2 regions of the Mesobacillus sp. genome follow, and region 2 is predicted to be linked to the other one. Evidence: riboswitches for the same ligand, from Rfam matches in the RefSeq annotation. Region 2 holds a riboswitch; the other holds the start of a gene.

What was found. A riboswitch is a leader RNA that binds a small molecule or an ion and turns the genes downstream of it on or off. The one in region 2 is predicted to bind cyclic di-GMP.
Region 1: linked by a shared signal. The riboswitch ahead of AC3EBE_RS23900 (anti-repressor SinI family protein) and the one ahead of AC3EBE_RS05570 (hypothetical protein) in region 2 are both predicted to bind cyclic di-GMP.

Annotation. Positions count from the first base shown of each region.
Region 1 covers NZ_JBYNSB010000063.1:3,110-6,660, reverse strand. Annotated here, with positions in the region: gene AC3EBE_RS23915 (late competence development ComFB family protein) at 34-309, shown strand; gene treR (trehalose operon repressor) at 360-1,085, opposite strand; gene AC3EBE_RS23905 (helix-turn-helix domain-containing protein) at 1,373-1,693, shown strand; gene AC3EBE_RS23900 (anti-repressor SinI family protein) at 2,107-2,241, opposite strand; cyclic di-GMP riboswitch class I at 2,270-2,355, opposite strand; gene AC3EBE_RS23895 (hypothetical protein) at 2,603-2,791, opposite strand; gene AC3EBE_RS23890 (helix-turn-helix domain-containing protein) at 3,007-3,357, shown strand.
Region 2 covers NZ_JBYNSB010000014.1:12,561-16,111, forward strand. Annotated here, with positions in the region: gene AC3EBE_RS05560 (GntP family permease) at 1-881, shown strand, start outside; gene AC3EBE_RS05565 (acetyl-CoA C-acetyltransferase) at 975-2,165, shown strand; gene AC3EBE_RS05570 (hypothetical protein) at 2,218-2,442, opposite strand; cyclic di-GMP riboswitch class I at 2,783-2,867, opposite strand; gene AC3EBE_RS05575 (hypothetical protein) at 3,109-3,453, shown strand; gene nadE (NAD(+) synthase) at 3,495-3,551, opposite strand, start outside.

The DNA of each region.
Region 1 (3,551 bases), on a different contig from region 2:
TAGTAGGACATCAATAGGGAGAGAAGGAACACTGTGAATATTAATTATGTCAACGTAATGGAAGAAGTGGTTTCGACTCTTGTCAATGTTTTAATGATGAGCCCGGATTATCAGACTTTCTGCAATTGCAAGAAGTGCAGGAATGATATCATCGCCATCAGCCTGAACACGCTTCCGAGCCATTATGTCACCACAGAAGATGGACGCAAGATGGTATTTGAACAGCTTAATACCCAGGAGAACAGAGCCTGGATCAATAAAAGAATCATCAGTGCCATTCACCTCGTAGGTAAATATCCAAAGCATTAAAAAAAGCTGCCGATTGGCAGCTTTCTTTTTATAGTTTTCATCACTAATTTCTATAATGATTTTGTATCCATCCGCCTCGCGAAATCGACAAACCGGAATTTGTCAGGGCGGTGCCTTGACTCTGTATATTGAAACATGGTGGCGTCCTCAAAATAAATATAGTTCTTCACGACCACGACCGCCTGATAGCCTTCCATATCCAGCAGGGACTGATCTTCCTCGGTCGGTTCCTCCACCGTGAATTCCTTTTTGGCAAAACTGATCTTTTTTTCGAGCTGCTTTTCGATGTATTCAAATATGGAATTTTGGCAGTTTTCCTTTGTAAGTCCAGGAACATATTTCTCGACCAGGTAATCCTTGTCCAGGATGATTCGTTCCCCGTCAATTTGCCGGACTCTGGTAACCTTCCACACCAAATCATCTTCATCAATATGCAGTTCCTTTGCAATTTCGCAATCGGCAGCCTTAAGAGCAAACTCCTCGACGGCGGTTGCTGCTTTGCCGCCCATATTCTCCGCGAGTTCCTTAAAGCTGACCAATCCTGAGATCGGGAATTGGTGCCTTTTCAAATCAAGGACAAGAGAGCCTTTGCCGCGGATCTTTTGGATATATCCATTTTGGGCCAGCAGGTTCAGCGCCTTGCGAATCGTTTCTCTCGATGTCTGGTACATGTCGGCAAACTCATTTTCCGATGGAAGGATGGTCTTTGGCGGATAAAGGCCGTCCTGGATTCTTTTCGCGATTTCCTCATATATCGGCAAGTACTTTTTTTGCATCGTATTCCCCCGTACCTATACTAATTACTGCCATTTTACCCTTTTTTCCTGATAAATGCATTTCCGGATGGGTTTCCTGCAAAATTTAAACGAAAGAACAGCAGCCAATGCCGGTAAAAAAATCCTTTGAGTAATTTTCCCAACATGTTTCATGCAGCTTTTTTTAGAAAACAATCCTTTTGCATGGTATTTTGGTTATAATTGTTCTATGAAACGTTCTCAATATGGAACTATGCGAGGAAATTTGTTATTATTTAATTATAAATAGAGAAGGTGTGTGGATAGCTGTGATCGGTGAACGCGTTAAAAGATTTCGACAGGAAAAGAAAATGTCATTATCCGAGCTTGCAGAACAAGCCGGAGTTGCCAAATCATATTTGAGTTCACTGGAACGCAATCTCCAGACGAACCCTTCAATCCAATTCCTTGAAAAGATTGCAGCAGTCCTTAATATCCCTGTTGACAATCTGATCCATGAACAGCCTGATAAGGAGAATATGGATTCTGACTGGGTGAATCTTGTGAAAGAAGCAATGGATTCCGGCATCACCAAGGACCAGTTCCGTGAGTTCCTCGAATTCAACAAATGGAAGCTTCATAATAAATAAAATGGACAGCGGGCGATCGCTGTCCATTTTATTTATGGTCACAATTAAATTCTTTAAATGATAGTTCTGTAAAAATATGCTGTTGATTTCCGTTCCAGGCGCTTCGCTTTCCTCTGAAGAATTATGAAAAAGCCCAATTGCCGGCTTTTTCAAGAGCGAATTCTTCTAGGGGCGTGCGGTGAGCCTCCTCGTCGCTTTGCTCCTGTGGGGTAAAATGGCCCCTTCTTCTCGGGCCATTTCTACCGGGGTCTCACCTGTCCCGCTTCATCCCGAAGGAGTCTTCGCGCCTGGAACGAAGAGCAACAGAGTATTATAAATCAATATTTTGCTTTAACAGTATCTAATCAAAAAATAAAAAGCACCTCAAAGAGAGCTGCCCGATTCATTTCATTATGATGTTTTTCTATGTACTTTTAAAGTCCTGTGCCGTTGAAGCTTTGTAAAAACTCCCTGATTTCTTCTATCTTCAATCCCATTTCCATTGCTTCCATTATGAGCTGCGTCCATTCCTGGTCCAATTCTTCGGTAATTGCCTTTTCGCTAATCAAGTTCTTCCCCCCAAAATACGTGTGTATTCCAGGCAGTCCGGCCATCATAGTACTTTGCACCTTAGATCCGTGACTTTGCGTCCCCGCTTTTCAACAAGTTTGCCTTTTTCTGTGCCTTTTATCTCATCTTTAACTCCCAATCTCATTGTATATGGTTCTTTTTTTTTATCTTGTAAGTATTTGTCGGCTGGATTTGATTGATTATTTCTTTTTTCTTCCAAGGAATTACAAAAACAGTATGGAAAACAGTTAGTTTTCAGAAATTTCAAGTTATTATCTAGATATCTTTGTCAAATTATCTCCGGAATTGTTGAACTCTTTTTTAAACATTACCCCCACAAACTTGAATCTGATTTTCTATTTAAATCTTTCCTGGTGTAAACACCTTTAATCCAGCTGGGCAAAGCCGTTCTCTTTTCAAATGTTCCAGCCTGAAAAAATCGATAGCTGGTAAGATCATGGCCACATACAGGGCATAGCCATTCACCCTGCTCACAGCTGCTGAAGGACGGACGATTGCATCGATCACAATTTTTTCTGTACACAGCAAACAACACCTCCATGGTTGTCCAGATTATCTTTATTGAGTATAGTCCATTGGAATCATTTCTGGAAAAGGCGAAAATTAGTCAAAAATTCTTAAAAAAGAACGAATATCGTTCTTTTACAAGAATTATCTCTAGTTATCTTACAATATCGCATTTTGAAAAGAACAATTTGTTCGTTATAATGAATAAGCGAATGTCTTTTAAGGAGAATTGCCAAATGAAGATAGTGGGAGAGAAAATTAAGAGATTGCGAATCAAAAAAAAGTATTCCATCACTGAACTGTCGGAAAAAGCAAATGTATCGAAATCCTATTTAAGCTATATCGAAAGAGGAATCCAGGAGAATCCTTCAGTCCAGGTCTTATCGCGCTTGGCGTTGACGCTCGATACCACAGTCGAATACTTGATGGGCAATGAAACTCAACTAAAAAAGGGAGAAATCTCTCTCGATTCTGAATGGCTATTGCTTATTGAAGAGGCAATTAGGAGCGGGATCAGCAAAGATGATTTTTCCTATTATCTGGATTTTATCAAATTCAGGAATTCTTCAATCAAGTCGAAGAAATAGTGTTAATACTAAAATATAAAGTTGGAATTCTTTTTATACCAAAAAAAGAACCAGCTAGTGGCTGATTCTAATTCCTCTTTGTCGACGTTAATTTTTTTTTGTGAAAATGGCTGCTGATTTCATTCATGCGCCTTCCCATCTTCCCAATAAAGCTGCTATAGGTATGGATATCCCTGCCCCATTTACAAATTCTC
Region 2 (3,551 bases):
TTCTCGTCTTCACTTTAGGAATGCTGTACCTTGAGACGATGAGAAAAAGAGCGGCGAAGCGCGGCGAAGGCTTTTACGGCTTTGACAATGCTGAAACAGCTGCTGCTGCAGAGGCCGACCTTCTCGAAGAGGGTGCAGCCAACATTGATATGACAGCTCAATCAAGCACTTTAAAAGCTGCATTGGCTTTCGTACCTTTAATCCTTGTTGGTGTTGCTAATAAGTTTTTTACTGTGAATTTGCCAAAATGGTACCCAAACGGTTTTGATTTTTCCAAAATTGGTCTTGAAGCTTACGGAACAGTCCAGATGGCTGGAGTCGTAGGGATCTGGTCTGTTGAACTGGCACTGATCCTTGGGATTTTCGCTACTCTTCTGTACGATTGGAAAAAGGTTACCGGCGGTTTTAAAGTTGGGGTCAATACAGCAATCGGCGGCGCCCTTCTCGCTTCAATGAACACAGGTGCTGAGTATGGTTTCGGAGGAGTCATCTCTTCCCTTCCAGGGTTTTCGATTGTAAGTAAAGGCATCTCAACTGCATTCTCTGATCCATTGATCAATGGTGCCGTTACAACCACAACTCTTGCAGGGGTAACTGGCTCTGCATCAGGCGGGATGGGAATTGCGCTAAGCGCTATGGCTGATACTTATATGAAGGCCATCACAGAATTCAATATTTCGCCAGAGGTCATGCACCGCGTCATCTCGATGGCATCGGGCGGAATGGATACTCTTCCGCACAACGGAGCGGTCATCACCCTGCTTGCAGTAACAGGACTTACGCACAAACAATCCTATAAAGACATCTTTACAATCACAGTGATTAAAACGCTGGCCGTTTTCTTCATTATTGCAATCTACAAGCTTACAGGTCTTGTATAATACTAAGTGACAATTTTTACCTTATTAATTATGATTAAAGAAACAGGGGGAGCTTTCCCCCTTTACTTTTAAAGTTCGAAAGGGGCAAGAAAAATGGAAAATACAATTGTAATTGCAAGTGCTGTCAGAACAGCAACCGGAGCCTTTGGCGGAGCATTTTCAGGCGTTTCTGCAGTCGATTTGGGTGCAACCGCGATCAAGGCCGCCCTCGAAAAAGCAAATGTCAGTGCAGAAGCAGTCGATGAAGTAATCATGGGCAATGTGCTTCAGGCAGGTCTTGGCCAGAATCCTGCTCGCCAGGCTGCAATGAGAGCTGGACTTCCTGAAACCTGCCCATCGATGACCATCAACAAGCTGTGCGGATCAGGCTTAAAAGCGGTCCACCTTGCCTATCAGGCGATTGCTTCCGGTGAAGCCGATATCGTTGTCGCTGGCGGAATGGAAAACATGAGCCAGGCACCTTTCGTCTTAAAAGGAGCTCGTGAAGGGTTTAAAATGGGAGACCAAAAATTAGTAGACACATTGCTTGGTGATGGCCTGGTTTGTGCCTTCAATGATTACCATATGGGCATCACAGCTGAAAACCTGGCTGATAAATACGAAATCTCGCGTGATGAACAGGATTCCTTCGCGGTGAAAAGCCAGAACAAAGCAGAAGCTGCGATTACTTCCGGTCGCTTCAAGGATGAAATCGTTCCTGTCGAGGTAAGACAGCGCAAGGGTGATCCACTCATCGTTGATCAGGACGAACATCCAAAGTTCGGCAGCACACTTGAAAAGGTTGGCAAACTGAGACCAGCCTTTAAAAAGGATGGCACAGTAACAGCAGCAAACGCGTCTGGCATCAATGACGGCGCGGCAGCAGTCGTTGTAATGAGCGGCAAGAAGGCAAAGGAGCTTGGGGTGACACCGCTTGTCACTATCAGGGCTAATGGTTCTGCAGGGGTGGATCCTTCCATCATGGGAATTGGCCCTGTGAACGCAGTCAAGAAGGCTCTTGAAAAAGCAGGAATGGAGCTCACGGACATTGACTTGGTAGAAGCAAACGAAGCATTTGCGGCACAGGCACTGTCCGTGATGAAAGAGCTGGGCATGAACGAAGAAAATGTCAATGTTAACGGCGGAGCGATCGCACTGGGCCATCCGATTGGAGCAAGCGGAGCAAGAATCCTCGTTACCTTGATCCATGAGCTGAAAAAGAGAGACCAGCAATATGGTCTGGCTACCCTCTGTATCGGCGGCGGCATGGGTGTTGCTACCATCATTGAAAATGTAAAAGAATAATAGTAAAAGCCTGTGGTTCCGATCCACAGGCTTTCATATTTTTATAGGATATTCACACCACATAATCTTCCGTTAACTTACTGCAGGCATTTGAAAGATTCTGCAGGCATTCCATCCTGAGCTTCTCATCGCAGATGAAATCATTAAGGAGCTCTTCCTCCAGCTTCACCTGGATTTGATTGATCTCCTCAAGCAGCCTCTCTCTTTTTTCAACCTCTGCTAAATGAAACTCGATTTCCCGTTCAAAATACTCTACAGTTCCAAACAAAACAGTCAAGCCTTCCTCCACCTTTCTATATTTATACTAGTTTTCCTGATGTAAAATCATGATGTTTATATGGAACAAATCTGCCAAAAGAATTATTTTTATTATCCTGTCAAGATTCTTAAGTATTATTTAACCTCTCTCAAGCCGCGCAAACGTCAAAATTGATTTTTTCATAGATTTATATCATTATTCTGACTATTCAGCTAAGCTGCCGACAAATGATAAGATTTCCCCTACTTAATGTCTCCGATTCAGGAGGAAATAAAAAAATCCTCCAAAAAGATGGCGGATTTTCGGCAATGGCATACTCCTCCCACCATTTACCCATCTTCAATAACATCCGATCCTTTTTGGCAACCCGACGATCATAGCGAAAACACCTTAGACTCGTGGCTTTGCGTCCCTACCTTTCGATAAGTTTGCCTTTTTCTGTTCTAATTAAAATATAAAACTATCGAACCATCATTTCAACAAATTTCGCCAATTGTCTACAAAATTGAAACTTTTTACCTATTTCCAAATGCGCAATAATTTACATTTACAAGGGAAGAACGAACACGGAGTTAAAATTCGATTGTTTCCACAATGTAATAGTGACGCAACACCTATGTAAAATTTGGTTGGTAAAATAGAGGGAAGAAGCTTGATTTTTAGGCGAATGGCAGGAGGATCCTTATGGAACAGCATGTTAAGATGTCGCTGGATAAATGGAAAGCGGAAATCGAAGGAATTTTGAACGAGATTGATGCAGAGTATGAAGAAGTAAAGAATGAACTGAAGGTCTATACATATAAGCACAACATTACCAAGCAGGTCGTGCAGTCAACGGTGAATCCGGATCTGAACCGAAAAATCCGCGAACTGTACCATGAACCGTTTGAACAAAAGTTCAATGACCTTAAGGAATATATCAAGGAACTGGAAGAGAAGAAGCGAGTCTTCCAAATGTTCACCGATAAAATCGACAAAGTCACGGAAAAGGAAGACCAAAGAAATTTCGCAATGACAGAAATGGAATAGTTTCATTAAGAAAGCCTGGCTGTGGAGCCAGGCTTCTTTCATTATTTTTTCCACCAGGAGTCGAACATTGAAGCCGGAACATGCCTCTTATGTTCAGA